2 regions of the Streptosporangium sp. NPDC020145 genome follow, and region 2 is predicted to be linked to the other one. Evidence: riboswitches for the same ligand, from Rfam matches in the RefSeq annotation. Region 2 holds a riboswitch; the other holds the start of a gene.
The links. A riboswitch is a leader RNA that binds a small molecule or an ion and turns the genes downstream of it on or off. The one in region 2 is predicted to bind cobalamin.
Positions count from the first base shown of each region.

Region 1 (14,865 bases), on a different contig from region 2:
GGACTCGGCGGACCTGTTGCGGTGGGCCCGGATCCCGGTCGCGTGGTGGGCCCGGTCGGCCTGGTAACCGCCGGCCCCGCCGTTGCGGATGACCTCGCGGGTGACGGTGGAGATCGGGCGTCCGAGGCATTTGGCGATCTCGGTGTAGGTGAGCCCTTCGGCCAGTCCCCTGGCGATTTCCCGGCGTTCCTCGTATGTCAGTCTGCCGCCTGGCATCGGCGCTGCGCCTCCTCCCGTTGAAAACAAATATTGCATTCGCTGGCAGCTCATTGCAAGTAGGGATTTTGCATTCACCTTCATTGTCATTGCAAAATGCCGGGTGAATGTCTCGGATTTTATTGACGGCGCCCTGAATGCAAACTAGCTTTTGTGTCTGTAAAATACGCGCTGTCTCGTGTATCGGAGTTCGATGTGATCGCATCCCTCCTTCTCGCCGCCGCGCTCGTGGCGAGCCCTGCCCAGGTACAGCCCGCCCTCGATCGGGCCGTATCCGAAAACGGGGCACCCGGCATCGCCGCCGAGGTACGCGAGGGGAACAAACGGTGGTTCGGTTCGGCGGGGTTCTCAAACACCGAAACGGCTCGCGGGCGCCGCCCGAACGAGCGTTTCAGAATCGGCAGCGCCACCAAGGCGTTCACCGCCGCCGTGGTACTGCAACTGGCCGGAGAGGGCAGGCTGAGCCTGGACGACCGTATTCAGCACTGGCTGCCCGGACTGGTGCGGGGCAACGGATACGACGGCGGAAGGATCACCGTCCGGCAATTGCTCAACCACACCAGCGGAATCTTCAACTACGGCAACGACCCCGAATTCTTCGCCAAGGGGCGGGGCGCCGCGTGGTTCGAGCACCGCTACGACGTCGTCACGCCGGAGGAACTGGTGGGGATCGCGTTGCGCAACCCACCGTACTTCGCCCCCGGCGGGGGCTTCGCCTACTCCAACACCAACTACATCCTGGCCGCCATGATCGTGGAGAAGGCGACAGGCAGGACCTTCGGTGACGAGGTGACCCGGCGGATCATCCGGCCGTTGCGCCTGACCGGGACATACCTTCCCGGAACGGAGGCGAGGATCCGAGGTCCGCACCCCGTGCACTACTCCACCCTGTTCTCCCAGGAACCCAACCCGGCGATCTACGACGCCGGCGACATGAACCAGTCCGCCGCCTGGTCGGCCGGCGGGATGGTCTCGACGGTCGGTGACCTCAACCGGTTCTTCGGCGCGCTGCTGGGCGGCCGATTACTGCCCGCCGCCCAGCAGAAGGAGATGTTCACCACCGTCGAGACCAAGGGCGGGCCCGCCTGGATCCCCGGCACCCGTTACGGACTCGGCGTCTTCACCCAGAGACTGTCGTGCGGCACGTGGGTCTGGGGTAACGCCGGTGCCACCTACGGATCGTGGACGTACGCCATGGGGCGGCGAGACGGCAGGCACATGCTGGCCACCGAGATCAACGGCGACTGGAGCGGGCTGAACGTCTTCGCCGACGTCCTGTCGGCCGAGTTCTGCCCGGTCGGGTCCCGGTGAGCCCGCCGCCGTCATCCGGGGATCTGGCCTTCTCGCGCAGGTCAGGGCATGACGATCGTTCGGGGCGGGGGTCAGGCGGCCCGGTCGGCGGCGGTCAGGGAGGCGATCAGCTGGGATCTGGCGCGGGCAACGCGGGAGCGTACGGTGCCGACCGGGCAGCCGATCAGTTCGGCGGCCTCGCCGTACGGCACCCCGACCAGCTGGGTCAGCACGAAGGCCTCGCGGCGTTCACGCGGGACCCTGGACAGCAGGTCGGCCAGGGCGACTCCGTCCTCGCGTCCGGGAAGCCCGAGGGGCTGACGGCGTTCGGCCGCCGACTGCCAGTCCGTGAGGTCGGCGAGGAGCGGACGGCGGGCCGCGGACCGGAAGCGGTCGATGACGACCCGCCGGGCGATGGACAGCAGCCAGGTCCGGGCGGAGGAGCGGCCCGCGAAACGGGGCAGGGCGAGCAGGGCCCGTACGAAGGTCTCCTGCGTCAGGTCCTCCGCCGCGTGGGTTCCGGCCAGGTGGGCGACGAAGCGCAGTACGTCCGGGTAGACGGCGCGGGCGAAGGCCTCGACGGTGTCGGGCGCCCCCGCACGCGCGGCCAGCGCGAGCGCCGTCACCTGCTCGTCGGAGAGCCCGGAGAGCCCGGAGAGCCCGGAGAGCCCGGAGAGCCCGGGGGAACCGGAGATGACAGAAGGGCAGGAGGCGGCGGAGGGTTCGGATAAGCCGACAGAGGCGGGGGAGGCGGGGAGGTCCGCTGAGATCGAGGAGACGGCGGGTACGGCAGGAGGCATGGGGGTTCCTTCGACGCTGGTCGAGACGGAGCCGCGGGCGTCAGGGCGTGCTCGCCGGGCGGGCCGATCGACGGCTTAGGGGGATCCGGCCGGGTGAAAGGGCATGCCGGAGGCGGGGGCGGACGTGTCCGGGCACGGTGAAGTGCCCGGACACGTCCAGGCGCGACAGGGAGCACCCCGGACGCGGCCACGCCCGGCCACGGGGAGCGGGGACACGCCCGGGCACGACGCGCGGGGCGCCGTGCACCCGGCTGTGACGAGTGGGCCGGGCCGTGGACGGGCTCGGCGGCGGTGTCGGCTCCCCCCGGCTCCCCCTGGCTCCCCGCGGCTTCGGTGAGGGAAGCGGGGCCACCCGGTCACGGAGCCGGGGGGCACCTGGCCACGGAGGACCCGGGGAACGCGTCCGGCCCCGAAGGACGTCCGGTCCCGGAGGGCCCGGGGAAGCGCCCGATCACGAAGGGCCGGCGAGGACACCCGATCGCGAAGGAGCGGGGAGCGCGCCGGTCATGAGAGGGCGGGAGAACCTCCGGTCGGGGGAGGACTCCGGTCGTGACAGGGGGGAAGGCCCGGGGCCGTGGGGGCTCAGCCGGTGGGGGCGGGCAGGGGTGGGCCGCGGCGCCGTAGCGCGGGAAGGACGTCCCGCCCGCCGTACGGCGTGGCCTCATGGGTGGTCACCGGCCGCCGGACGGGGGCGACCACCTCGGTGGGGACGGTGAGGAGCAGCCGGATCACCGGCAGGCGGCGGCCGTACAGGCGGATCATCAGCCACACCGCGCTCTCACCGCGGTACAGCCACCAGCCGGTGCCCAGCGCGACGGCCAGGTGGACCACGGTCATGCCGGAGGTGGGATGGCCGTGGTCGCCGAGGATCGTGGTGTGCGGCCCGTGCGCGGCCCGGCTGAACAGCTCGTGCAGCAGGAGCTGCACGCCACCGGTGGCCGTGAGCACCACCTCGGGGCCGCGTTCACGGCCGCCGAGCGGGTAGGCGACGCAGAAGGAGACGACGACGCCGAGAATCCCGAGGAACGGCGGGACGAGACCGCCTCCGGCCAGGGCGTGGCCGCCCGCGGAGACCACGGTGCACAGCGTCGCGAAGACGATGGCACGTGGCACGCGAAGCGCCGACGCCGCGAGGGTCACACCCGACATCCTGACATCCGGGTGGCCCGCCGAGAAGGCCGTGATCGTGGATCACAGCCTTTCTCTCCAGAATCGCCCCACTGAATCCGAATTTATCGGGCATAGGGCTATAGAGGCCCACAAACCTACCGTCAGGAGGGGTGACGATGACGAGAACGGAGACAGGCAGGACGGTCCGGGACCTGATGCACCCGGACGCGCGGTGCGTCGGTGAACACGACAGTCTGCGTACGGCCGCGCGGATGATGCGCGACCTGGATGTGGGCGCGCTGCCGGTCTGCGGGGACGACGACCGGCTCAAGGGGATCATCACCGACCGTGACATCGTGATCAAGTGCTGCGCAGAGGGCGGGAACCTCGACGAGACGACGGCGAGTGAGCTCGCCCAGGGGCTGATCTGGATCGACGTCGAAGGCAGCGTCGACGAGGCGCTGACCATGATGGAACGGCACCGGATCAAGCGTCTGCCCGTGATCGAGAACCACCGCATCGTCGGCATGATCAGTGAGGCCGACCTGGCCAAGGGCCTGCCCGACGACAAGCTCGCCGAGTTCGTCCACCAGGTCTACGGCCGGCGGTGAACCGGGGCCCGTCCGCCGGAGTCCGTGAGGGCGACGGCGGGCGGGCCGGTCCGTGCGCGGGGCCCCCTCACCACGAGGTAGGGCCGGTCAGCTGGGCGATGTCCGCCGAGGTGACGCTCATCAGCCTGCCGGACAGGTCGGCCAGCGCTCTGGCGGCGGCGAGCTCGTCGCCGATCTCGGCCACCGGATCGTCGGACGGGTTGCGGCGTGCCCGGCCGATCCCCGCCAGTTCCCCGGCACCCGCGATGGGCAGGACCGCCCTGGCGAAGGTCTCGTCGCCGTCCTCGGTGATGGAGACCCGGACGTCCCACTGCTTGGATCGCATGATCTGAACCCCCGTTCTTCGTGACGGTGGCGGCGCCCGCTCTCCGGGCGCGAAGCCGTCATCTCCATTGTCGGAGCCGTACGGCGTGACCATCAGGGACGAAGGTCCCGCCCTTGGGGGACGGGCTTCCCTAGGACCCGTTTTGCGGATCTTTCCGCCTGCCGCGGTCGCCCAGGCGGCGCCCCGCCGCGTTGTCGCCCCACCCCACGAAAACGCTCCGCGTTTGCCGCGGGGCCCGGGGAGAATCTGTCGCCCATAACTCCGTTATGAGCTCCTCCTCCGCCTCGCGGGGCATCCACCTGGACGATCCTCGCCACGGCGAAGATCCACAAAACAGGTCCTGGGCGGGGCGTCGTGCCCTTGGGAAAACGGGAAACGGGGCGATCCCGTTTCCCGTTTCCCGGCATTCGTTCTCCACGGGCCCGCGACGGGCCCGTCGTGAGTTCTCTAACGCGAGGTGGTGGAAACCGGCAGGCGGGACTCCTCCCGCTGTTCCTCGTGCCCCTCGCGCCGGGGGAGGGTCGCGGCGACGACCAATGTCCCGGCGATCAGGACGACGTTCTTGACGACGAACTCGCCCTCCATTGTGAGCATGAGCGGGTTTCCGTCCTTGAACGCGACACCCGGGTGGAGCACCAGGACCAGGAACGTGCCGACGAGGTGGAGCAGGAGCACGGGCAGGAACGGGCGCAGCCACCGGCCGGTGAACAGCGCCAGGGCCACCGCGACCTCGAACACGCCCAGGGCGGGCACCACGAACGACGCGGGCAGCGGCACGAAGGACAGGGTGTCGGCGACCAGGGCGCCGACCGGGCTGACGTTCGCCACCTTCAGCACGCCGAACCACAGGAACACCAGGCCGAGCGTCCCTCGCATGATGACCGGGAAACGCCGGTGGAGAATGGCGGCGACTCGCGACTTGACATCGGTTAGGGCGCTTGGTATACGCCCTTGATGGAGATGTGACCCTTTAGTCCGATACATGGTTAACTCCGATGGCTGGGGGGTTTGCCGGGTCTAATATAGCCTGCCCTTTTCTTTCGGAAATTGTAGGAAATGGGGTCTTAGGTCACGGTTGTTGAGTCGCCAAAGCGGGGGACGGAGACTTTCCCGCGACCCGCGAATTCCCCCGTACGGTTTCAGGCGGCCCGGGGCGATGGGAGAACGATCCCGCGAACCCGCCGGCGGGCCCGAATATGGTTGTCGCTCCGCCATCGGATGCGCGTAGGGTTGGGGACGCAGTCGGTTCGCCCTGCCCGCCAGGCAGACGCGTCGTAAGAGGGAACCCGGTGTGACTCCGGGACTGCCCCGCAGCGGTGAGTGGGAACGACCGCCGTCAAACGCACTGGATCCGGCAGATCGGGTCCGGGAAGCGACGGCCACTAGGTGTCAGGGCGAGACAACGGCCCGGACGTGCCCGCGAGTCCGAAGACCTGCCACTGCCCGCGTGCGACCACGCACGCGGTGACCTCGGTGACCTCGCGGGTGGGTCGGCGGCATGGGACGGGCCTGGTGCGCCCGCCTCTCCTTCGTCTCTCCCCTCGGGGCACCGGAGTCCTTTCGTGACTCGCGAAGGAGAGTTCCGTGACCGAGACTTCCTCCCCCACCGTGTACGGCTACCCCCGTCAGGGGCCGGACCGTGAGCTGAAGAAGGCGATCGAGGGCCACTGGGCGGGCCGGGTGACCGAGCGTGACCTGCTGGACGTCGCGGCCGGGCTGCGCGCAGGCAACTGGCGGCACCTGACGGAGGCGGGGGTGCGGGAGGTGCCGACCGGCGACTTCTCGCTGTACGACCACGTCCTCGACACCACCGTCATGGTCGGCGCCGTCCCCCCGCGTCACCGAGCCGTCGTGGAGACGGAAGGCCCCCTGGCGGGATACTTCGCCATGGCCCGGGGCACCCAGGAGGTCGCCCCGCTGGAGATGACCAAGTGGTTCGACACCAACTACCACTACCTGGTGCCGGAGCTGGGACCTGACACCGTCTTCGCCGCGGACCCGGCAAAACAGGTCGGCGAACTGCGCGAGGCCGTCGCGCTCGGGCACACCGCGCGCCCCGTGCTCGTCGGCCCCGTCACCTACCTGCTGCTGGCCAAGCCCGCCCCCGGCGCGGACCCGGCCTTCGAACCCATCGGCCTGCTCGACCGGCTGCTGCCCGTCTACGCCGAGGTGCTCGCCGCCCTGCGCGCGGCCGGTGCCGAGTGGGTGCAGCTCGACGAGCCCGCGCTGGCGCAGGACCGCGACCGGGCGGTGCTCGACGCCGCCGCCCACGCCTACCGTGAGCTCGGCGCCCTGACCGACCGGCCGAAGATCCTCGTCGCCGGTTACTTCGACCGGCTCGCAGACGCGCTGCCGGTCCTGGCCAGGGCGCCGATCGAGGGCCTGGGACTGGACTTCACCGGCCCGGCCGCGGCCAACCTGGAGGACCTGGCCCGCGCGGGCGGTCTGCCCGGCAAGCGCCTGATCGCCGGTGTCGTGGACGGCCGCAACGTGTGGATCAACGACCTGGGCGGGTCGCTGGCGACCCTGGCCACCCTGCTCGGCCTGGCCGGCCGGGTGGACGTCGCGCCCTCCTGCTCGCTGCTGCACGTCCCCGTCGACCTCGGGCTCGAACACGGCCTCGACCCGCGGGTCGGCCGCTGGCTCGCCTTCGCCAGGCAGAAGGTCGCCGAGGTCGTCACCCTGGCCACCGGGCTCAGCGAGGGAACCGGGGCCGTCGCCGGACGGCTGGCCGCCAACCGGGCCGACCTGGCCTCACGCGAGGCCTCCACGCTCACCCACGACCCCGGGGTCAGGGCCCGCGCCGCCGCGGTCACCCCCGCCGACACCCGCAGGCCCCAGCCGTACGGTGAGCGGGCGGCGGCCCAGCGCGCCCGCCTCGGCCTGCCGGAGCTGCCCACGACCACCATCGGCTCCTTCCCGCAGACCGGGCGGCTGCGGGCGGCCCGCGCCGACCTGCGCGCCGGGCGGATCGACCAGGACGCCTACGACGAGCTGATCGCCTCGGAGATCCGCTCGGTCCTGGTCTTCCAGGAGCGGGCGGGCATCGACGTCCTGGTGCACGGAGAGCCGGAACGCAACGACATGGTCCAGTACTTCGCCGAGCGGCTCAACGGCTACCTGGCCACCCAGCACGGCTGGGTGCAGTCGTACGGCACCCGCTACGTGCGCCCGCCGATCCTGGCCGGGGACGTCTCCCGCCCCAGGCCGATGACGCTGCGCTGGACGACCTACGCCCAGTCCCAGACGGGGCGCCCGGTCAAGGGCATGCTGACCGGCCCGGTCACCATGCTCGCCTGGTCCTTCGTCCGCGACGACCAGCCGCAGGCCGAGACCGCCCGCCAGGTCGCCCTCGCCCTGCGCGACGAGGTCGCCGACCTGGAGGCCTCGGGCATCGCCGTCATCCAGGTGGACGAGCCCGCGCTGCGGGAGACACTGCCGCTGCGCGCGGCCGACCGGCCCGCCTACCTGGCCTGGGCGACGGAGGCCTTCCGCCTGGCCACGAGCGGGGTGCGGGCCGACACCCAGATCCACACCCACATGTGCTACGCCGAGTTCGGTGAGATCCTGTCCGCCATCGACGACCTCGACGCCGACGTGATCAGCCTGGAGGCCGCCCGTTCCCACATGCGGGTCGCCGGCGAGCTGGCCGGGGCCGGGTATCCCCGCGAGGTGGGGCCGGGCGTCTACGACATCCACTCCCCGAGGGTGCCGGACGTCGAGGAGGTCGCCTCCCTGCTGCGCGAGGGACTCGGCGGCGTCCCGGCCGGGCGGCTGTGGGTCAACCCCGACTGCGGCCTGAAGACCCGTGGCTGGGGCGAGGTCCGTGTCTCCCTGGACAACATGGTCGCCGCGGCCCGGGTGGTCAGGGCGGAGGCCGGCTGACCCCTCCTCCGGGCCCGGCGCGCGCCGGGCCCGGAGGCTCCCGGTCACGACAGGCGTTCGGCCGCGAGCCGCCGCACCTCAGACCGCACGATCTTGCCCAGCGGGGTTCTCGGGAAGGCGTCCAGGCCCAGGTCCTCGACGGGGACGAACCTGCGCGGCACCTTGAAGGTGCTGACGAACCTCAGCAGCGTCGCGCGCCAGCCGTCGACGCGGGCGACGGCACCGGGCAGCAGCGTGTAGACGAGCACCGGCTCGGCCCCCGTCACCGGGTGCGGCAGCGCCACCAGGACGGCGTCCTCGACGCCTTCGAGGTGCGGGACGACGTTCTCGACCTCGGCGGGGTAGAGGTTCTCGCCGTTGACGACGACCATGCCGTCGAGGCGGTCGACGATCGACAGCTCCCCGCGTTCGTCGAGGCGTCCCAGGTCGCCGGTGCGTATCCAGCCGTCGTCGATCCGCTCCCCGGTGAGGCCGGGGGCGTCCTGGTAACGGGTGAACACGTTGTCCCCGCTCAGCAGCACCTCGCCGCTCTCACCGGTCGCGACGTCCCGCCCGTCCCGGCCGGCCACGCGGACCCGGGAGCAGTCCAGGGGCAGCCCGGCGCTCCTGGGGTCGCCGCTCTTTCTCCCGCGTGGTTCGACCGTGGCGATCGAGGCCGTCTCGGTCATGCCGTACACCTGGTGGACGGGCAGGCCGAAGGTGGCCTCGAAGCGGTGGATCAGCTCGACGGCGAGGGGGGAGCCTCCGGCGAGGACCCCCTTCAACCGGCCTGCGACCGGTCGTTCCGGCCGTTCGACCAGGTGGGCGAGGTAGGCGTTGACCACAAGCGTCCACGTTGGCTCGTAGCGGTCGACGTAGGTCCAGAACCGCGCCAGCGCCGCCTCCGGGCGCACGCACACGGTACGGCCGCCGCACCACAGCGGGGTCAGCGTCGGGAAGACCTGCCCGCCGGCGTGGAAGAGCGGGCCCACGTTGAGGAAGACGTCGTCCTGGCCCGCCCGCGCCCATCCGGCCAGGGACCGGGAGCCCGACAGCAGGCTCCTGTGCGACAGGACGACCCCCTTCGGGGTGCCGGTGGAACCGGAGGTGTAGACGATCTCGGCGTCGGCCGCGCCGTCACCGCCGGAGAGGATCGGCCGCCTGCCGTACGCCTCACCCCGCGCGAGCAGGCCGGTCAGCAGGGACTCCTCGTCGTCGGTGCCGATCCACTCCGGGCGTCGCCGCAGCTTCACGGCCGTGGCCTCGCGGCCGAGGACGAGCGCGGGCCCGCAGTGCGTCAGGAGCGTTTCGAGTTCGGCGGCGCCCGCCTTCGGGTTCAGCGGCACCAGCACCCGCCCTGAGGCGACGACGCCGAGGAAAAGCAGCGCCGCCAGCGACGAGTTGTGCATGACCGTCGCCACCCGCGCCCCGGCGGGGACGCCGCGTTCCTCGAACAGGGTCGCGCATCCCCTGGTGAAGGTCAGGACGTCCGCGAAGGAGAAGACGCGGCTCTCCGGCTCGACGGGCAGCAGGTAGGGGCGCTCGCCGTACCTGGCGGCGGCCGAGGTGACGAGGCCGAGCAGGGTCGTCGCCGCGGGGAGGGACGGCCCGGTCACGGCCGGCGGGGCGGGTCCGGGCAGGGCGACGCTCCGGGACCCCTCCCGCAGGGCACGTCGTACGGCGGCGCACAGGTGGCTGACCGTGGGCGTCTCGAAGACGACGTCGACGACGTCCGCGCCGAAGGACAGTTCGAGGCGCGTCACGATCTCCACGGCGGCCAGTGAGTCCATCCCGGCTTCCATGAGGTCGTCGTCGGGACCGAGACGGGAACGGTTGAGGGCCTCGGCGCAGATGGAGGTCACCCGCGCCTCAAGATCGGTCGTGGCCACCGAAGAACGCCTCCGTTCAATTCACGGACCGTTCTGCCGCCGCGCCGGTCCCCTTTTCTCTCCCGCGGTGATATCCATCCGTCGCCCCACGGACGGTCAGAAGTGACGTCGCGATGATCCGCGGATAACCGGGATCATGTGCGGTGGTTCTTCGCGGCGGTGTCACACCGCCCTCGGAGAATGCGCCCGAAACGGCCCGCTGTCAACGACGGAACAGTTCCCGCGGTGCTGATTCGGGTTTTCGTTTCTTTCTTTCCGCATGGGGTACGCCGGGCCGGTGAAATCCGGGGAGCAGGGGTACGGGCCGACACGAGGACCATTTCGACCTTGGGACGGGGTAATGGCCACGGCACCGCTCGGCGGCGATTTCGACCCCTTCTCGCCGGAGATCACGGCGGGTCCTTATCCCGCCTGCGCCGGCCTCCTCCGTTCCGGCGAACCCGATCGCGCGCCCGCCGCGCGCCTGACACCCCGTCGTACCCGACGCCCGCCGGGTCCGGGTCCGCGGGGCGGGAATTCCGGTCCCGGGGCGGACCGGAAAAGGCGGAGCCGAATATCGGAATAAAAAGCCGCCCGAAACCAGGGGTCCCGGAATCCCCGGCTTTTTGTGTTACCTGTGAAACGTGTGTTACCAGAGTGGCCTGATGGATTCGGTATTCCGTGACGGATCGAGCACCGTACGACGGTTTTGGGCGCTCCCTGGTATCGGTCTTGACCGTGTGTTAGCATTCCTCCGACTAAAGGCCTGTAAGGGAATTTTATGGCCGTTGACCGCGAGGACGCCGGCTGGTCGGTTCGGTTTCCTGTGTCGTAAGAATTACCGCTCGCGTACTTTTTCTGGAGAAAGCATCAGGCCTGTTTCGGCATTGGAGGGTGACGGTGACCCGGAAAGTCGCGGTTCTGGACGACGAATTGCTTGTGGTGCGAACACCCGAAGAATTCCATCGTGCGCCGGGCGACTATCAGAAGATGCTGATCAGCCAGGTCATGATCAACACAGAGGGTGAGCTGTCCGGCGGCGACGACTACACCATGGTCTTCCTCCCGCTGGCGCCGAACGCCGAGGAACGCCAGGTCTGCGCCGAGCGCGCGGTCGAGGAGTACGACCACTACAAGATCGGAAAGCGGATCCTCGCCGAGATCGGCGTCGACACCACCTACATGGAGCAGCAGTCGCTCGACGAGCGCAACCTGTTCGCCGACCAGGGACTGCACACCTGCACCACCTGGGCCGAGCGGGGCGTGTTCTCCTACATCGGCGAGGAGGCGGCGCTGCTGATGATCCGCGAGTTCGCCGAGAGCAGCTACAAACCGTGGGCGGAGGCGGTGCGCACCATCATCCTCGACGAGAAGGTGCACATCGCCCACGGCGCCCGGGTGTGCAGGAACCTCGCCACCACCGAGGAGGGCAGGCAGCAGCTGCAGGCCGCGCTCGACCGGCTGTGGCCCACCTTCATCGGCGTCTTCGGCAACCCCAACTCCAAACGCGCCGAACTGGCCATCAGGTACGGCCTGCGCCAGACCACGAACGCCGAGGCCCGCGACCAGTGGATCAAGACCGTCTCGGCCCGCGCGATCAACCTCGGGTTGCGCGTACCGACGACCCAGGCGGGCTGACCATGGCCACGGTTCCGCTCACCCTCGCTCCCTACAACCCTCCGGAGCCGGAACGGCGCGCCGCCAAGGTACGGCTGCGCGAACTGCTCGCCGACCGGCCGGACCTCGCCGAACGTGTCCAGGCCATCCGTGAGATGGGACGCCGGGTCCGCGCCTGCGAGGTCCACCTGACCACCACCTGCAACATCCGCTGCAAGGGGTGCTGGTACTTCGAGGGCGGTTTCGACGCCGCCGTGCCCGAGACCTCCGACATCGGCCTGATCAGGGCGTTCGTCGAACGGCTCGACGCCTCGGGGGTGACCCAGGCCACGCTGATCGGTGGCGAGCCGACCCTGGTGCTGAACCGGGTCCAGCCATTCGTCGAGCTGCTGCCGTACATCACCATCTCCACCAACGGGCTGCGCCCGCTGCCGAGGGAGGGCTTCGAGAACGTCGCCGTCGCGATCAGCCTCTTCGGCGGCGGCCCGCTCGACGACGACCTGCGCGCGCACCGGCCCAACGGCTCGACGTTCACCGGCCTCTTCGACAAGGCGCTCGGGCACTACCGGGACGACCCGCGTGTGACGTTCGTCTTCGCGCTGTCGGAGGACGGCCTGCGCCACGTCGAACCGACCGTGCGGGCCATCGCCGACAACGGCAACCAGGTCACCTTCAACTTCTACAGCGCGCACGGCACGGACCATCCGCTGCGCATCGAGAACGAGAAGAGAACCCTGGCCGAGGCGCTGCGGGTCAAGGAGCTGTTCCCGGAGACCGTGGTCTCCCACCCCTACTTCATCGAGACCCTCATCACCGGGCGCACCCACTGGGGAGGCCGGTTCGGCTACGACGTCTGCCCGAGCATCAGCGTCGAACTGCCCGAGCACGCCGCGCGGGTCGGCAACGGCCACCCGGTCATCGACGGGTTCGCGGTCTACGGCGCCGACTACAAGACGCTGCAGTTCTGCTGCACCTCGGGAGACTGCGGCGGCTGCCGCGACAGCCAGGCCGTCTACACCTGGCTGGTCGTCAGCCTCAACCGGTTCCTGGACAGCCCCGAGCGGCTGGAGACGTGGACCGGCCTGGCCGAGGCCTACTGGCGGCAGTGGTACTGGTCGCAGCGTCACTCGCCGAACTTCGCGCGCCGTACCGCATCCGCATCCGCCGAGTGAGACAGGCCCAGTGAGACAGAAGGGAAAGACAGGCATGACGAGTGAGGCCGCCCCGTCCGCCATCCGGGACTTCATCAACAAGGAACTCGTCGACCTCGGGGTCGAGGAGGACGCGCTCGACGCCGACGCCAGGTTCGACGAACTGGACATCGACTCCCTCGACGTCGCCGACCTGATGACGTCGATCAAACGTGACTACGGCGTCGTGATCCCGCGCCGAGACCTGGTCGGGATCACGCTCGGCCAGCTGGTCGACCGCGTCGTCTCCGAGCGGGCCGCGGCCGTGCAGGAGGCCGCCGAGGCGGGGTGACCGGCACCGGGTGAGGACACCGGCGGCGCGCAGGAGAACGAGAACCCCCGAACGGAGACATGCAGGTGTCCGGACTTTTCACGGGCAGGAAGTACCTCATCACCGGAGTGCTCAACGAGGAGTCCATCGCCTGGCACGTCGCCGCCGCGCTGCAGGCGCAGGGCGCGGACGTCGTGCTCACCTCCTTCGGGCGTGCCCTGCGCGTCACCCGCAAGGCGGCGGCCCTGCTGCCGTCGCCCGCGGACGTCCTCGAACTGGACATGACCGACGACACGCACTTCCAGGCGGTCGCCGAGGAGGCCGCGGAGTGGGACCGCCTCGACGGTGTGCTGCACAGCGTCGCCCACGCGCCCGCCGACGCGCTCGGCTCCGGTTTCCTGACCACCCCGGCGGCCAGCGCGCTCGACGGTTTCCGCGTCTCCGCCTACTCCCTGCAGCAGCTCGCCCAGGCCCTGGCCCCCGTGCTCGCACGGGCGGAGAACGGCGGCGCGATCGCCGGGATGACCGTGGACACCGGCAGGGCGCTGCCCGGCTACGACTGGATGGGCGTCTACAAGACGGCCCTTGAGTCCGTCGCCCAGTACCTGGCCCTCTATCTCGGCCCGTCGGGAATCCGGGTGAACCTGGTCGCCGCGGGCCCGGTCGAGACGGTCTCGGCCTCGGGGGTGAGCAGCTTCGGGCGGCTGGCCGACCACTACGAGCGGTGGGCGCCGCTCGGCTGGGACCGCAACGACCCGTCGCGGGTGGTCGGCGCGGTGCTGTTCCTGCTCTCCGACCTCGCCAGGTACACGACCGGACAGGTGCTGTACGCCGACGGCGGGATGCACGCGGTGACCGGCGGCGTCGGCGTCCCCGGCCCCGCGGACCCCTCCGGGCGGCGGTGAGCGCCGCACACGGGCCGAAGCCACCGACGACCGGTCGCGGGGCGTCGGCCGCCACGACTGGTTGAAGGAGGTCGGCATGCGTCTCCTCGTCAAGGGAACGGCCGGACCGCTCGCCGGGGAGCTGGACATCCCGGTCTCGAAATATCACGCGCACCGCGCCCTCATCCTGGCCTCCCTGGCGCCGGGGACCAGCCGCATCCACGGCCTGACCGACGCGGGGCACGTCCGGCACACCGTCGCCGCGCTGCGGAGTCTCGGCACGTCCATCAGGGTGGAGGGGGACACCTTCGTCGTCGAGGGCGGGCCGTACCGGCCGAGGGACGGCGTGGTCTCGGTCGGCAGCTCGGGCACCACCCTGTACTTCCTGACCCCGCTGGCCTGCCTGGCCGAGGCGCCCGTCACGATCACCGGGCAGCGCTACTTCCGGCGCAGGCCGATCAGGCCGCTGCTCGCCGCGCTCGCCGCGCTCGGCGTGACCGTCGAGGCGCCGACGGGCTGCCCGCCCATCTCGGTCCTGCCGCACCGCCCCTCGGGAGGGCGGGTGAGCGTGCCGGGCACGCTGTCGCAGTGGATCTCCGGCCTGCTGCTCCTGGCGCCCTTCGCGACGGGCCCCAGCCTCATCGAGGTCACCGGGCCGTTCAACGAACGCTCCTACGTGGACCTGACCGTGTCGATGATGCGGACCTTCGGCCTGACCGTCGAGGTCGGCGACGACGGCCGCGCCTTCGCCGTCGAACCGGGCCAGCGGGCGCGTCCCGCGACGGTCACCCTGCCGCCGGACATCGGCTCGGCCGCCTT
Region 1 covers NZ_JBEXZT010000001.1:143,560-158,424, forward strand. Annotated here, with positions in the region: gene ABZ463_RS00600 (MarR family transcriptional regulator) at 1-216, opposite strand, end outside; gene ABZ463_RS00605 (serine hydrolase domain-containing protein) at 412-1,527, shown strand; gene ABZ463_RS00610 (sigma-70 family RNA polymerase sigma factor) at 1,599-2,306, opposite strand; gene ABZ463_RS00615 (hypothetical protein) at 2,889-3,446, opposite strand; gene ABZ463_RS00620 (CBS domain-containing protein) at 3,593-4,027, shown strand; gene ABZ463_RS00625 (dsRBD fold-containing protein) at 4,095-4,352, opposite strand; gene ABZ463_RS00630 (hypothetical protein) at 4,800-5,228, opposite strand; cobalamin riboswitch at 5,615-5,790, shown strand; gene metE (5-methyltetrahydropteroyltriglutamate--homocysteine S-methyltransferase) at 5,937-8,237, shown strand; gene ABZ463_RS00640 (AMP-binding protein) at 8,282-10,105, opposite strand; gene ABZ463_RS00645 (Phenylacetic acid catabolic protein) at 11,075-11,722, shown strand; gene ABZ463_RS00650 (radical SAM protein) at 11,725-12,873, shown strand; gene ABZ463_RS00655 (acyl carrier protein) at 12,908-13,183, shown strand; gene fabI (enoyl-ACP reductase FabI) at 13,249-14,067, shown strand; gene aroA (3-phosphoshikimate 1-carboxyvinyltransferase) at 14,144-14,865, shown strand, end outside.
Region 1: it holds a riboswitch for cobalamin, as region 2 does, so the genes downstream of both, metE (5-methyltetrahydropteroyltriglutamate--homocysteine S-methyltransferase) here and ABZ463_RS12745 (ribonucleoside-diphosphate reductase subunit alpha) in region 2, are expected to answer to the same signal.

Region 2 (14,865 bases):
CCTACGCGATCCAGGCCGACTTCATGGAGGCGGGGGCCGCCGAGCTGAGCCGTGGTTTCCAGGCGACCGGCACGATCAGGATGCGCAACTCGCGCGTCAACGGCGTCCTGTCCTTCGACGGGGCGACGCTGCGGGCTCCCGGCCGGGTGCTGCACCTGAGTCACGCCCAGATGGACGAGCTGATCCTGCGGCCCGACTCCATCGAGGGCGAGGTCAACCTCGCCTACTCCCGTATCGGCGTGCTGCTCGACGCCCCGGCGGACTATCCGGGCGCGGTGTATCTCAACGGGCTCGTCTACGAGGCGCTGCGCGGCTCGGCCTGGAGCGTCAACGACCGCCTGGTCTGGGTGGACAAGGACTCCTACGGCTACCGTCCGCAGCCGTACGAGCAGCTGGCGACGTGGTTCCGCCGGATCGGCCACGAGCAGGACGCCCGGCGGGTGCTGCTGGCCAAGCAGCGGCGGCGCCGCCGTACGCTCAGGCCCGCGGGCCGGATCTGGGGCAGGCTGCTCGACCTCGTCGTCGGGTACGGCTACCGCCCCTGGCTCGCCGGGCTGTGGGTCGCGGTGCTGCTGGCCGCGGGCACCGGGGTCTTCGCCGCGGTCCCCCCGACGCAGATCGACCCGGAGGAGATCAGGGTCTTCCAGCCGTTCGTCTACACGCTGGACCTGCTGGCCCCGGTGAGCGTCTTCGAGCAGCGGGGGGCGTGGGACCCGACCGGCTGGACGCGGTGGCTGGCCTGGACGCTGATCGCCTCGGGCTGGATCCTGGCCACCGCCCTGATCGCGGGCACGGCCCGGGTGCTGCGTCCAGGCCCGTCGTCCTGAGCGGGCCGTCCTGAGCGCGCCGGGGTCAGGCCATGTCCACCCGGAGTCTGGGCAGCGCCTCCGGGTACTTCTCCCTGACGTATCTCACCAGGTGCTCGCGCATGTCGCACTTGAGGTCGAAGGCGCTCGGCGAGTCGGCGGCGCTCATCAGCGCCCGCACTTCGAGCAGCCCGTTCGGCAGGGTGTCGGTGACCTGGAGGGTCCAGTCCTTCTGGTCCCACAGCGGGTGCTCGCGCAGGGCCCGGTAGAGCTCGACGCGCAGTTCCTCGACGGGGACGGTCCAGTCGATCCTGAGCATCACCGCGCCGATCACCCGGCTGGTGTGCCTGGTCCAGTTCTCGAACGGGTTGGTGGTGAAGTAGGAGACCGGGAGCACCAGCCTGCGTTCGTCCCACAGGCGCAGCACCACGTAGGTGAGGCTGAGCTCCTCGATCCGCCCCCACTCCCCCTGCACGACCACCACGTCGTCGAGTCTGAGCGCGTCGCTGAAGACCAGTTGCAGGCCGGCCAGCAGGTTGCCCAGCATCGACTGGGCGGCGATGCCGACGACGACGCCCGCGATGCCCGCCGAGGCGAGCAGTCCGGCGCCGAGCGCGCGTACCTGCGGGAAGGTGAACAGCATGGCGCCCAGCGCCAGCAGGACGACCACCGCTGAGGCGACCCGGCGGACCAGGGAGATCTGGGTGCGGATCCTCCTGGCCCGCCGGTTACGCTCCCCCTCGACGCTGACCAGGCGGTCGAGGACCACGTCGGTGACCGCGTAGGCGGCCTGGATGGCCAGCCAGGTGACGCATCCGATCATGAAAAGGGTGATCGTCCGCTCGATCGCTTCGTCGACCGTCCCCTTGGCCATGCCGGGAAGGTAGAGCGTGTTGGCGGTCGCCACGACCGCCAGGGCGAAGGCGGGCCAGGTGCAGCGGCGTACGAGCGGCCCGGCCAGGACCCACCGCTCGCCGATCAGCCTCCAGCGCAGTGCCCGCCGTACCATCTCCACGCAGGCGACGGCGGCCAGCATCGAGGCGATCAGGATGATCCATCTGGACACGGACGCTCTTCCCCCCTGACGGTCGCTTGCCGGGTGGATGCCCCGGGACGCGCGGCCTATTCAGAAGGCCTCGTCAAAAGCGACAGTTCCCTCAACTGCTATCTGATAGGCCGAAACTCTCCGCTCGAAGAAGTTCGCGAGCTCCTGGACGTCCTGCAGCTCCATGAACGCGAAGGGGTTGGCGGTGCCGTACCGGACGGGCAGCCCGAGCCGGGTCAGCCGCTGGTCGGCCACGTATTCGAGGTACTGCCGCATCTGGCCGGGGTCCATGCCGGACCGGCCCTCGCCGCACAGGTCCTCGGCGAAGGCCAGCTCCGCCGCGACCGCCTCCTCCAGCATCCGGGTGACCTGGGCGCCGAGCTCGTCGTCGAACAGGCCGGGTTCCTCGGCCCGTACGGTGTCCACCACGGAGAAGGCGAACTCCATGTGCATGGACTCGTCGCGGAAGACCCAGTTGGTCCCGGTGGCCAGGCCCCCGAGCAGGCCCCGCGAGCGGAACCAGTAGACGTAGGCGAAGGCCCCGTAGAAGAACAGGCCCTCGATGCACGCGGCGAAGCAGATCAGGTTGAGCAGGAACGCCCGCCGGTCGTCCCGCGTCCGCAGGCTGGTCAGCCCGCCGAGCGAGTCGATCCACCGGAAGCAGAACTCGGCCTTGTCCCTGATCGAGGGGATGTGCTCGATCGCGGCGAAGGCCCTGGCCCGCTCCTCGTGGTCGGGCAGGTAGGTGTCGAGCAGCGTCAGGTAGAACTGGACGTGCACCGCCTCCTCGTAGAGCTGCCTGCTGAGGTACAGGCGCGCCTCGGGGGCGTTGACGTGCTGGTAGAGGTTGAGCACCAGGTTGTTGGCCACGATCGAGTCACCGGTCGCGAAGAACGCGACGAGACGGTTGATCAGGTGGCGCTCCTCCGGCGTCATTCTGGCCAGGTCCGCCACGTCGGAGTTGAGGTCCACCTCCTCGACGGTCCAGGTGTTGCGGATGGCCGCCCGGTAGCGTTCGTAGAAGTCCGGGTAGCGCATGGGGCGCAGGGTGAGGTTCATACCGGGGTCGAGCAGCATTCGGAGAATGACCTTTCGGCTTGGGTCACGGGGCCTACTGGCAGGCGTCGCAGTACTCGGGGTTCTCCAGCGAGCAGGCGATCACGTCCTGCTCGGGGAGCGACTGTGCCGCGGTGGCCGGCACAGCGGCCGGCACAGCGGCCGGCACAGCGGCCGACACGGTGGTCTGCGCGATGCGGGTGGCCGGACGGGAGCGCAGGTAGTAGGTGGTCTTCAGGCCCGAGCGCCAGGCGTAGGCGTACATCGAGGAGAGCTTGCCGATGGTCGGGGTCGCCATGAACAGGTTGAGCGACTGCGACTGGTCGATGTACGGCGCGCGCGCCGCGGCCAGGTCGATCAGCGCCTTCTGCGGCAGCTCCCACGCGGTCCGGTAGAGCGTCCTGAGGTCGTCGGGGATGCCCGGGACGTCCTGGATCGAGCCGTCCGCCCGCTTGATCGCGTCCCTGATCTGCGGGGTCCACAGGCCCCGGGCCGTGAGGTCGGCGACCAGATAGCGGTTGACCTGGAGGAACTCCCCGGAGAGGGTCTCGCGCTTGAAGACGTTCGACACCTGGGGCTCGATGCACTCGTAGCAGCCCGCGATGGAGGCGATGGTGGCCGTGGGGGCGATCGCGATCATCAGCGAGTTGCGCAGGCCGGTCACGGCGATCCGCTCCCTGAGCGCCGTCCACTCCGCCGAACGGGCGGCCCCGTAGTGGTCGGGGTGCAGCACGCCGTCGGCGGCGCGGGTGTCCCCGTAGGAGGGGTGGCGCCCCCGCTCGGCGGCCAGGTCGCTGGAGGTGGCGTAGGCGGCCAGCGCGATCTCCTCGGCGATCCGGGTCGACAGCTCAAGCGCCCGCGGCGAGTCGAACGGCAGCCGCAGCGCGAAGAAGACGTCGGCCAGCCCCATCACGCCCAGCCCGACGGGCCGCCAGCGCTCGTTGGCCGCGCGGGCCTCGGGCGTCGGGTAGAAGCCCAGGTCGATGGTCCTGTCCAGGAACCTGACCGCGGTGCGAGCCGTACGGCGCAGCCGCTCCCAGTCCACACCGTCCGCGGTGAGGTGGGCCGCCAGGTTGATCGAGCCGAGGTTGCAGACGGCGGTCTCCGCGTCGCTGGTGACCTCCAGGATCTCGGTGCACAGGTTCGACAGGTGGATGACGTTGCCCGGACGGGCCGTCTGGTTCGAGGTCCGGTTCGAGGCGTCCTTGAAGGTCATCCAGCCGTTGCCGGTCTGGGCGAGCGTGCGCATCATGCGGCCGTACAGGGCGCGGGCCGGGACCTGCCTGACGAACCCGCCCTCGGCCTCCGCCCTGCGGTAGGCCTCCTCGAACGCCTCGCCGTACAGGTCGGTGAGGTGCGGGACCTCCTTGGGGTCGAACAGCGACCACATCTCGTCGGCCTCGACCCGCCGCATGAACTCGTCGGGGATCCAGTTGGCGAGGTTCAGGTTGTGCGTACGGCGCGCCTCCTCGCCGGTGTTGTCGCGCAGTTCGAGGAACTCCTCGATGTCGGCGTGCCAGGGCTCCAGGTAGACGCAGGCCGCGCCCTTGCGACGGCCGCCCTGGTTGACGGCGGCGACGCTGGAGTCGAGGGTGCGCAGCCACGGCACGATGCCGTTCGAGTGGCCGTTGGTGCCGCGGATCAGCGAGCCGCGCGAGCGGACCCGGGTCCAGGCGATGCCGATGCCCCCGGCGTACTTCGACAGGCGGGCGACCTGGCCGTAGCGCTGGTAGATGGCCTCTAGCTCGTCCCTCGGGGAGTCGAGCAGGAAGCAGGAGGACAGCTGGGGCCTGCGGGAACCGGAGTTGAACAGGGTGGGCGAACTGGGCAGGTAGGACAGAGTGGCCATGAGCCCGTACAGTTCGGCGGCCTCCTCGACCGTCTCCGACAGACCGCAGGCCACGCGCAGCAGGAAGTGCTGGGGGCGTTCGAGGACCTTGCGGGTGCTCGGGTGGCGCAGCAGGTAGCGGTCGTAGACGGTGCGCAGCCCGAAGTACTCGAACCTGTCGTCGGCGGCCGGGTCGACCAGCGCGTCGAGGGCGGCGGCGTTGGCGGCGACGAAGGCGGCCAGCCCGTCCTGCAGGAGCCCCGCGCCGTGGGTCGCGGCGATCGACTCGGAGAAGGTCGTGACGCCGTGCTCGGCGGCCTCCTCGGCGATCAGGCCGGTCAGCAGCCTGGCGGCGGCTCTGGAGTTCTCCGGGTCGGTGATCACCCGGGCCGCGGCCTCCTCGATCGCCCGCCTGCGATCGTCCGGCGAGTGCCCGGTCTTCTCCGCCTTCTCGGCCAAGGTCTGTGTCACGTGCCACCCCTCGTGCAGGTAATCCCCGTACGGCTCACGGAGCAGGGCGCGCGTCAACGGGCGGCTCCCGGGCACGCCGGACCGCCTCGTCCCGCGGCTCTCCCTCGAAGCCCTGGACAACTCTCGTGCCGAGCGGGGGCCTGGTCGGTCCCCTCTCCACACACCGCGGGCAGGTCTTCGGACTCACGGGCGTGACGCGCGCTCCTACCGGCCGTCGCTTCCCGGGCGTGGTTCACCCAGTGCTCAGTTGACGGCTTTCGTTCCCGTTCACCGCTGCGGGGCAGTCCCGGTCTCTCACCGGGTTCCCTGTTGCCTCGCCCTCGTGGGCGAACCAGCGACGACCAGGATCCTACATCTAGTGCCGCCTGACGCAACCACCCCAACAGTTTGTGTCGGGGATGCTCAGCAACCCGAGCTCGTTGAGCACCGCGCGGGTACGGCGGGTCTCCGTGACCAGCCACCGGCGGAAGTCGTCACCGCTCAGGTACGCCCGGTGCCAGCCGTTGGCCGCGCACACGGCCTGCCATCGGGGCGAGGCGTCGATCCGGTCGCACAGGGCGACCGCCCCGTCCCGGTCGCCGGGGCTCATGGCCCGGGGACCGAGCACCCCGCACCAGTCGGCGTACTCCAGGCGCACCTCCCGCTCCATCAGCGTCGGCGCGTCGATGCCGTCGATCCGCTCCCCCGAGGAGACCGCGAGCGGCATCAGCCGGCCCGTGGCGATCTTCGGCAGGAGGGAGCCGGCCGAGCCGAGGAGCGCGGCCACCCGCCCCTCGTGCAGCGCCTCGACGGCCTCGGACTCGGTCGGGTAGCCGGCGTACTCCATCAGCCTGACGTCGACGCCGAGGCACTTGCCGATCATGCCGTAGAGCACGTGGTCGGAGCCGCCCTCGGCCCCTCCCCCGACCACCAGCCGCGCCGGGTCGCGGCGCAGCGCCGCGACGAAGTCCTCGAAGGTCCGCAGCAGGGAGTTCGGGGAGACGGCCAGGACGGACCAGTCTCCGGCCAGCCTGGCCAGCGGGGTCGAGGCCGCCAGCACGGAGTCCGCGTCGGCGGTCTCGCCGCCCGCCAGCATCGGCACGCCCGCCAGGAACACCCGGCCCTCGCGCGCGAAGGGGCCCCCGACGGCGGCGGCGAACGCGGTCAGGGCGGCCATCCCCTGGGCGCCCGCGCCGCTCACCTCGACCGCACCGGCCATCCTCTCGCCGGTCAGGATCGCGGCCAGCGCGTGGGCGGCCTGGTCCCAGCGCCGCCCGCGGACGACCGGCGCGACGATGGTCAGCCTGCGCGCCCACCCCGCACCGGGGCCTCCCATGTCACCGCAGCCCCCGGCGACCATGACCCCCAGCGCGAGCGCGAGGAATCGCCTACGGTGCATAAGCGTCCCTTCCGCCGAGATCCCCCAGATCTCTCGATACCCTACGTTGCAGATATGTCACTCTCTGCACCGCAATTGGGGCATCAGGCGCTCACTCCACGGTGACGCTCTTGGCGAGGTTGCGCGGCTTGTCCACGTCGCGGCCGAGCGCGACGGCCGCGTGGTAGGCGAACAGCTGCAGCGGGATCGACAGCAGGATCGGGTCGAGCTCGATCTCGTTCCTGGGCACCACCAGGCAGTCGTCGGCCAGCCGGGGATCGGCCTCGCGGTGCCCGACCATGAGCACCCGCCCGCCGCGCGCGCGGATCTCCCCCAGCGTGGTGAGGTTCTTGTCCAGCAGCTCGTCGTCGGGGACGACCGCCACGGTCGGCATCTCCGGGCCGATCAGCGCCAGCGGCCCGTGCTTGAGCTCGCTGGCCGGGTAGGCCTCGGCGTGCACGTAGGAGACCTCCTTGAGCTTCTGCGCGCCCTCCCTGGCCACCGGGTATCCCCTGACCCTGCCGACGAACATCATGCTCGGCGAGCCGGCGTACTTGCCGGCCAGCTCCTTGATCCGGGGTTCGAGGGCGAGGATCTCCCCGATCTGGCCGGGCAGCGCGCGAAGGCCCTCCACGATGCGCCGGCCGTCGGCGGGCGACAGGTCGCGCACCCTTCCCAGGTGCAGGGCGAGCAGCGCGAAGGCGACCGCGGTCGAGGTGAAGGCCTTGGTGCTCGCCACCGAGACCTCGGGGCCCGCGTGCAGGTAGAGACCGCCGTCGACCTCCCTGGCGATGGCGCTGCCGACGGTGTTGACGATGCCGAGCACCCGGCCGCCCTTGCGCTTGAGCTCCTGGACGGCGGCCAGGGTGTCGTAGGTCTCCCCCGACTGGCTGATCGCCACGTAGAGGGTGTCCGGCTCGACGACCGGGCTGCGGTAGCGGAACTCGCTGGCGGGCTCGGCGTCCGACGGGATGCGCGCCAGCTCCTCGATGAGCTGGGCGCCGATCTGACCCGAGTAGTAGGCCGAGCCGCACCCGATGATCTTCACCCGGCGGAAGGAGCGGCTCTCCCGCGCGTCCATGTTGAGCCCGCCCAGATGGGCGATGTGGAAGCGGTCGTCGAGGCGCCCGCGCAACGTCCTGGCGACCGTCTCCGGCTGCTCGGAGATCTCCTTGAGCAGGTAGTGCTCATAGCCGCCGGTGTCGTAGTGCCCGGCCTCCCAGTCGACCGTCAGCGGCTCCTTGGCCGTCTCCCGCGCGTCGCTGGAGAAGGTGTTGAAGCCGTCGGCCTTCAGCACCGCGAGCTCGCCGTCCTCCAGGTGCACCACCTGGCGGGTGTAGCGGACCAGCGCGGCCACGTCCGAGGCGGCGAACATCTCCTTCTCGCCGATGCCCAGCACGATCGGGCTGCCGTTGCGCGCCACGACCACCTCGCCGGGGCGCCGGGCGTCGACCACCGCGACGCCGTAGGTGCCGACGACCCGCTTGAGCGCGGCGCGGACCGCCTCCGCCAGCGAGTCGGTGTCCTCGACGGTGCGGGCGATCAGGTGGGCGAGCACCTCGGTGTCGGTCTCCGACAGGAAGACCGCGCCGTCGGCCTCCAGCTTGGCCCGCAGCTCGTCGGCGTTCTCGATGATGCCGTTGTGCACGACGGCGACGCGCTCGTCGGCGGACAGGTGCGGGTGGGCGTTGACGTCGCTGGGCGCGCCGTGGGTCGCCCAGCGGGTGTGCCCGATGCCCAGGGTTCCCTTGAACCTGGCGGGCATTACGGCCGCCAGGTCGGCGACCCTGCCCTTGACCTTGCGCATCTTCAGGCCTCTGTTGGAGACCACCACGCCGGCCGAGTCGTAACCGCGGTACTCAAGGCGCTGCAGGCCCTCAAGCAGGATGGGGGCCGCGTCCTTCGGCCCCACGTAGGCCACGATTCCGCACATCTGACCGCTCCTTACCCGTAGACGATCCGGCGCAACTGGCGCAGGGACAGTTCCGGTGCGGCGACACGGCGGGAGCTCAGCTCGGCGGCGATCCTGGGAAAGATCGCGTCGTTGACCAGCCCCCTGGACTTGAGCTCGGCGTGACGCCGCCGGACGAACTCCTCGGTGGGCTCGGAGAAGTAGGCCAGCACGTCCGCCACCACCCTCGCGGCCTCTCCCGGACCGAGCGCGCTCGTCCGGGTCAGGTGGGCGATGAGGTCCTCGTGGGGATGCCATGCCGTCGACACAGAGGAGGACCATACGCAGCCATGTTGGCGTTTACCAAGTTTTCTGCCCGATTCCGGGCAGGAAAGATTGCCGTGGATCTCCCTCCGCCCGGCCATAAGACGGTCCGCGACCACCCATAACTCTGGGTAGTGATCACGCCGGAAGGGAACCTCATGCGCCGTCTGCCGGGGATATCGATCGTCGCCGCCCTCTCAGTGGCGGCTCCGGCACCCGCCTGGCAGCCCCCGCCGTACGGCTCCGCGTCCCCTGCCGCCCCCGCGAGCCTGCGGGAGGCCTTCACCCGGGCGGCCGGAGAGTACGGCGTGCCGGAGAACGTGCTGCTGGCCGTGTCCTACCTGGAGTCCCGCTGGGACGTCAACGGCCGGCTGCCCAGCGTCGCGGGCGGCTACGGCCCCATGCACCTGGTCGACGGCCGGGCCGTCACCCGGGCCTCCACAGGGGACGGCGTCCACCGGGACGCCGAGGGCGACCCCCGGGGCGACGAGAGCAGGCCGTACCGGGTCAGGGCCCGGGACGTGGCGCCCGCGCCGCCCGAGGACACCCTGCGCCGGGCCGCCGAGCTGACCGGGATCGACCCCGGTGTGCTGCGCGCGGACCCGGCCGCCAACATCCGGGCCGGGGCGGCGCTGCTCGCCGACCACCAGCGGCGCTCCGGAGGAAGGCCGGACGCCGGAGCAGCCGGTTGGTACGCCGCGGTCGCGCGGTACGCGGGACCCGGTGAGACCGGGGCCGGGCGGGCCTTCGCCGACGCGGTCTACGCGACGATGCGCGCCGGGGCCTCCCGCGTGACCGACAGCGGCGAGCGGATCGTCCTGCCGCCCGCGCCCGGCCTGGGACCGGCCGGGACGGGGACACCCGGGCTGCGCCGCGCGTCCGGCACCGTGACGCCCGACTGCCCCCCGGAGGTCTCCTGCGAGTGGGTTCCCGCCGCCTACCGGCGCACGAGGAACGGCGGGCACGGCAACCACGACCGCTACGACGGCCGTCGCCAGGTCGACTACATCGTCATCCACGACGGGGAGACCTCCTACGACGCGATGACCAGGCTCGTCAGGAACCCCGACTACCTGAGCTGGCACTACACCGTGCGCTCCGGCGACGGGCACATCGCCCAGCACCTGAGGCCCGACGACATCGGCTGGCACGCGGGCAACTGGTACTTCAACTCCCGCTCGATCGGCATCGAGCACGAGGGCTACCTCGCCAAGGGCGCCTGGTTCACCGAGGCGATGTACCAGGCGTCGGCCAGGCTGGTGGCCCATCTCGCCGAGCGTTACGGCATCCCCCTCGACCGGGCGCACATCCTCGGCCACGACAACGTGCCGGGCACCACCCCGGAGACCGTCCGCGGCATGCACCAGGACCCCGGCCCCTACTGGGACTGGGCCCACTACTTCGAACTGCTCGGCCACCCGCTGACCGCCTCCGGGGACCAGGACGCGCGCTCGGTGATGATCAAGCCCGACTACGTCCTCAACCAGCCCTACTTCACCGGCTGTCTCCCCTCCGGGGAGTGCATGCCCGCGAGCGCGGCCTCGGTCTGGCTGTACAGCGCCCCCTCCGATGAGGCGCCGCTGGTCAGGGACGTCGGCAGGCACCCCGGCGGCGACTCGACCTACAACGTCTACGACCACGCGGCCCGCGCCTCCACCGGTCAGCGCTACGCCCTGGCGGGCCGCGAGGGCGACTGGACGGCCATCTGGTATCTGGGCCAGAAGGCCTGGTTCCACGACCCCGCCGGCGAACCGGCCTCGATGCCCGCCTCGGGAGGCCTGGTGACCCCGAAACCCGGCCGCTCCTCCGTCAGGCTGTACGGCAGGGCCTATCCCGAGCGCTCCGCCTATCCCAGGGGTGTGTCCGCGCAGCGCCTCGTCCCGTTGCAGTACTCCCTGCCCGCCGGGCAGTTCTACAGTCTGGGGCTGACGACGAGGGGCTCCTACCTGCGCTCCTCCGCCACGGCCGCGGTTCGGCACCGGGTCGTCACGGGGGACGCGCGCTACCGGCAGATCCAGTTCGGCCACCGGGTGATGTTCGTCCGCGCCTCCGACGTCCAGGTGATCTCACCATGACGATCTTCCGCACACCGCCTCGGTTGCGCGCATCCGCCCGCCGGAGGCGCTAGAGTTTTCCCGTGCACCGGACATCGTTCCGGGCGACACGCGGAAGTGGCTCAGTGGTAGAGCATCACCTTGCCAAGGTGAGGGTCGCGGGTTCGAATCCCGTCTTCCGCTCCGGCAGGTCCGCGAGGGCCTGACTGGTGGAGTGGCCGAGAGGCGAGGCAACGGCCTGCAAAGCCGTGTACACGGGTTCAAATCCCGTCTCCACCTCAGTGCACCGACGTCGGGGGCTCCGGCATCCGATAAGGTAGCGCGAGTGCGGCCGAGGGGCGACCCGAGGCGGTTGTGCGGAAGTGGCTCAGTGGTAGAGCATCACCTTGCCAAGGTGAGGGTCGCGGGTTCGAATCCCGTCTTCCGCTCTGATGTTTCCCGAGGACGATTAGCTCAGCGGGAGAGCGCTTCCCTGACACGGAAGAGGTCACAGGTTCAATCCCTGTATCGTCCACCACGACAACGAAACCCCGGCCCGCCAAGGGTCCGGGGTTTTTCGTTTCCCATGTGCGCAGACTCACGGTCGTTCACGCGGCCGGGTACGGCGAGGCGGGCGACGACCCGGAACCTGGAACCCAAGGGCAGGTGCCCGGGGTCGTCTGAGCAGCCGGCGGCGGGGGTCTGCGGTGGTCATGGAGGTCCCCGCACGTTGATCGAAAACTCAACGTCACGTTTCACACGCGGTTCTTACCGCTGAGGAGGCACCATAGAGGGACACATAATGCAAAAAACGGTTGATTGCCACGTTCGTCAGCCGTGGTGGAAGGGGCGAGCCTGTGCATCGCGTGGTGGTCGATCCGGAGGTACCGGCCGAAGTCGCCAGCCTCATGCGCCGGAACGGACGCCTGCTCTCCCGGTTCAGATCCGGCTGGAATCCCGAACCGGACGGCGCCGCACGCGTCCCGGCGGTGATCGTGGCCACCTTCGGTGCCACGATGCTGGCGGGGCTGGGCGGCACGCTGCTCGTCGGGGTCCCGCTGGCCTTCTCCATCACCGCCGCCGTCATCTGCCTGACCGTCCTGGGTGTCATCTACCTGGCGACGAAGCCCGCCCCCGCCGACTCGGTCGAGCGCGTCCTGTACCGGCACGCCCGGCACTACCGGGGGGGCTACCTGATCCTTGAGGACTTCGACTACGGCGCCAGGGAACTGCTCGGCCGGGCGCAGCGGGCGATCGACCACATCCTGCGCTCCCGGGTCAACGTCATGGGCATGCTCGACAGCGTGCGCAACGCGGTGATGCTCCCGGCGGAGGAGTGGCAGATCGCCCGGCTGCTGACCAAGCTGTCGGAGCTGCGGGCCAGGCACCGTCACATGGCCAGGGGCGGCAGGACCCCCGAGGTCGCCGCCGCCATGGCGCCGATGGAGCGGGCCCTCGCGGCCAGCGAGGCGGCCGTCGTCGCGCGGGTCGAGGCGCTCGAACGGTACGCCGCCCACGTGACGCAGGCCGACCACGCCCTCGTCTCCCAGGGGCAGATCGAGGTGCTGCGCGCGCAGCTTCCCGAGTACGAGCAACTGGTCGCCGAGACGGGCGCCGCCCGGTTCCTCGCCCCGGAGATCGGCAACCTCAGCGAGGACGCCGAGCAGTTGCGGCGTGCCCTGCGGGACAGTCTCCGCTCCGCCCATGAGGCGTTCCGTTACCTCGACGGCCCCCTCTCCCGTTGACCCTGAATCGGTATCCCCTCCCGCCGGATGGGTACCTTTTTCCCATGACGGGACAACCAGTGCTGTTGTATGACGGCGACTGCGGTTTCTGCGCCACCTGCATCGGGTTCGCCGAACGCAGGATCGGTCTGCGCGCGCGCCCGGTCCCCTGGCAGTTCGCGGACCTCGCCGAGTTCGGCACCACGCGGGAACGCGCGGAACACGAGGTCCTGTGGGCCGAGGACGGCCGTCTGTACGGCGGCGCGCAGGCCGTCGCCCGGCTGTTCCTGGCCGCCGGGAGGCCGTGGAGCCTGGCCGGGCACGCGCTGCGGGTCCCGCCGCTGCGCTGGGTGGCCCACTGGGGTTACCGGCTCGTGGCGGCCAACCGCCATCGCCTGCCGGGCGGCACCCCCGCCTGCGCCCTGCCCTCGAAGCGACGATGACCGTCCTGCTGACCGGCTTCGAGCCGTTCGACGGCTCCTCGGTCAATCCGTCCTGGGAGGCGGTCGGCCTCGTCCAGGGGGTGCGGGCCGTACGGTTGCCGTGCGTGTTCGGCGAGTCGCTGGAGCGGTTGCGGGCGGCGGTTGCCGAGCACGACCCGTCGGTGGTCGTCTGCGTCGGCCAGGCCGGGGGCAGACCGGACGTGACGGTCGAACGGGTGGCCGTCAACCTCGACGACGCCCGCATCCCGGACAACGCGGGACGGCAGCCGATCGACGAGCCCGTGGTGCGCGGCGGTCCCGCGGCCTACTTCGCCACGCTGCCGGTCAAGGCGTGCGTCGCGGCGGCCAGGGCGGCCTCGGTGCCCGCGAGCGTCTCGCAGAGCGCCGGGACGTTCGTCTGCAACCACCTCTTCTACGGCCTGATGCACCTGATCGCCACCGAGCGGCCCAGGATGCGCGGCGGGTTCGTGCACCTGCCGTTCACCCCGGAGCAGGCCCTGGGCCGCGGCGTGCCCACTGCGCCCTCAATGCCCTCGATGCCCTCGGCGACGGCGGCGACGGCGCTGACCGCCATCGTGACCGCCGCCGTCTCCGTGGGTGACGACCTGCGCCTGGTCGGCGGCTCCCTGCACTGAGCCCCGCCGCGGGGGCCGATCTACAGGGGGACGCCGAAGACCGCGCGGCGTCCCGCGAACTCGGTGACGCTCCACAGCGTGTTCCTGTCCCGGACGCAGGTGAGGTCCTCGGGACCGCTCGGGTAGGGCCGCCTGGCCACCGTCTCCCCCGCCACGAGCAGGGCGCCGTTCCTGGTGGAGCCCGCGCCCTGGCTGAGGTACCAGGTCCCGTTGCAGGAGAGCGCGCCCTGGATCTTCGGCTCGGGCAGGAGGTAGGCGTCCACGGCCCTGGCGACCCCGGCGTCGTCGGCCCGCAGGGAGCCGTCCTGGTCGAAGGCCCAGCGGGCGACCCTGCCTGCCTCCTGCCGGGTCTCCACGTACTCTCCGGAGACCAGCGTGCCGGGGGTGGTGCTCCGGTCCACGGCCGCGAAGGAGAACCTGGCCTCGCCCGTACGGCTCCAGGCGCCGGTCTGCGGCATCACGTAGCGGTAGCCGAAGGCGGTGTACACCCCGCCCCTCCTGCCGATCGTGGTCGTGCCGTCGCCGTTCACCTCGAAGATCTGCCGGGTGTCGAACACCCGCATGCCCCGCTCGGTGTCGGCGACGTACAGCAGGTCGCCGTACCAGGCGACGCCTCCGGCGTGGATGTTGATCGGGGAGATGCCGCCCGCGGTGTCGGCCACCACGAGCAGGACGTGCCGGTAGCGCAGTGTGGCCGGGTCGAGGAAGGACAGCCGGATGCCCCGTTCCGGCGCGGACTGGGGTTTGAAGTACCAGCTCACCACGAAGGCGTTCCTGGCCAGGCCCGCGTCGGAGGAGCAGGTCAGGCCCTGGGGGTACCAGTCGGTGACCTCGTTGTCCGCGGCGTCGAAGCAGTACCAGTCGACCGGTTTGGGGTTCATCGTACCGAACGCCCTGGTCCCGGCCGCTCCCTTCCTGATCGCCACCCGGTTCGCCTTGGTCAGCACGGTCTCCAGAGGGACCCGCTTGAGCCATCTCCCCAGTGCCCCGGCCCCGGCCGCCAGGTCGCCGTCGTCACGTCTCAGCTCGAACGGTTCAACCGCCGTGGCCGTCATCGCGCTCATAAGGGGATTCTCCTTCTCCGACGGCCGTCCTGGCAGGCGGTCGAGATGCGGAGTTCACGAGTATGCCGGTCTCAGGCCCCTTTTGTGATCAAATCTGGAGGATCATTCCGGCCAGGTGTGCACGGGCGCGCCGGTCAGCGCCAGCTCCCGGTAGCGGGCCACCATCCTGGCCCGTGCCGCCGGGTCCC
Region 2 covers NZ_JBEXZT010000005.1:379,573-394,437, reverse strand. Annotated here, with positions in the region: gene ABZ463_RS12760 (hypothetical protein) at 1-827, shown strand, start outside; gene ABZ463_RS12755 (mechanosensitive ion channel domain-containing protein) at 853-1,872, opposite strand; gene ABZ463_RS12750 (ribonucleotide-diphosphate reductase subunit beta) at 1,933-2,928, opposite strand; gene ABZ463_RS12745 (ribonucleoside-diphosphate reductase subunit alpha) at 2,963-5,206, opposite strand; cobalamin riboswitch at 5,357-5,557, opposite strand; gene ABZ463_RS12740 (tripartite tricarboxylate transporter substrate-binding protein) at 5,562-6,584, opposite strand; gene glmS (glutamine--fructose-6-phosphate transaminase (isomerizing)) at 6,676-8,496, opposite strand; gene ABZ463_RS12730 (hypothetical protein) at 8,508-8,783, opposite strand; gene ABZ463_RS12725 (N-acetylmuramoyl-L-alanine amidase) at 8,937-10,853, shown strand; tRNA gene ABZ463_RS12720 (tRNA-Gly) at 10,944-11,015, shown strand; tRNA gene ABZ463_RS12715 (tRNA-Cys) at 11,041-11,111, shown strand; tRNA gene ABZ463_RS12710 (tRNA-Gly) at 11,189-11,260, shown strand; tRNA gene ABZ463_RS12705 (tRNA-Val) at 11,275-11,349, shown strand; gene ABZ463_RS12700 (hypothetical protein) at 11,669-12,556, shown strand; gene ABZ463_RS12695 (DUF393 domain-containing protein) at 12,601-12,978, shown strand; gene pcp (pyroglutamyl-peptidase I) at 12,975-13,613, shown strand; gene ABZ463_RS12685 (hypothetical protein) at 13,634-14,677, opposite strand; gene ABZ463_RS12680 (glutamate--cysteine ligase) at 14,780-14,865, opposite strand, start outside.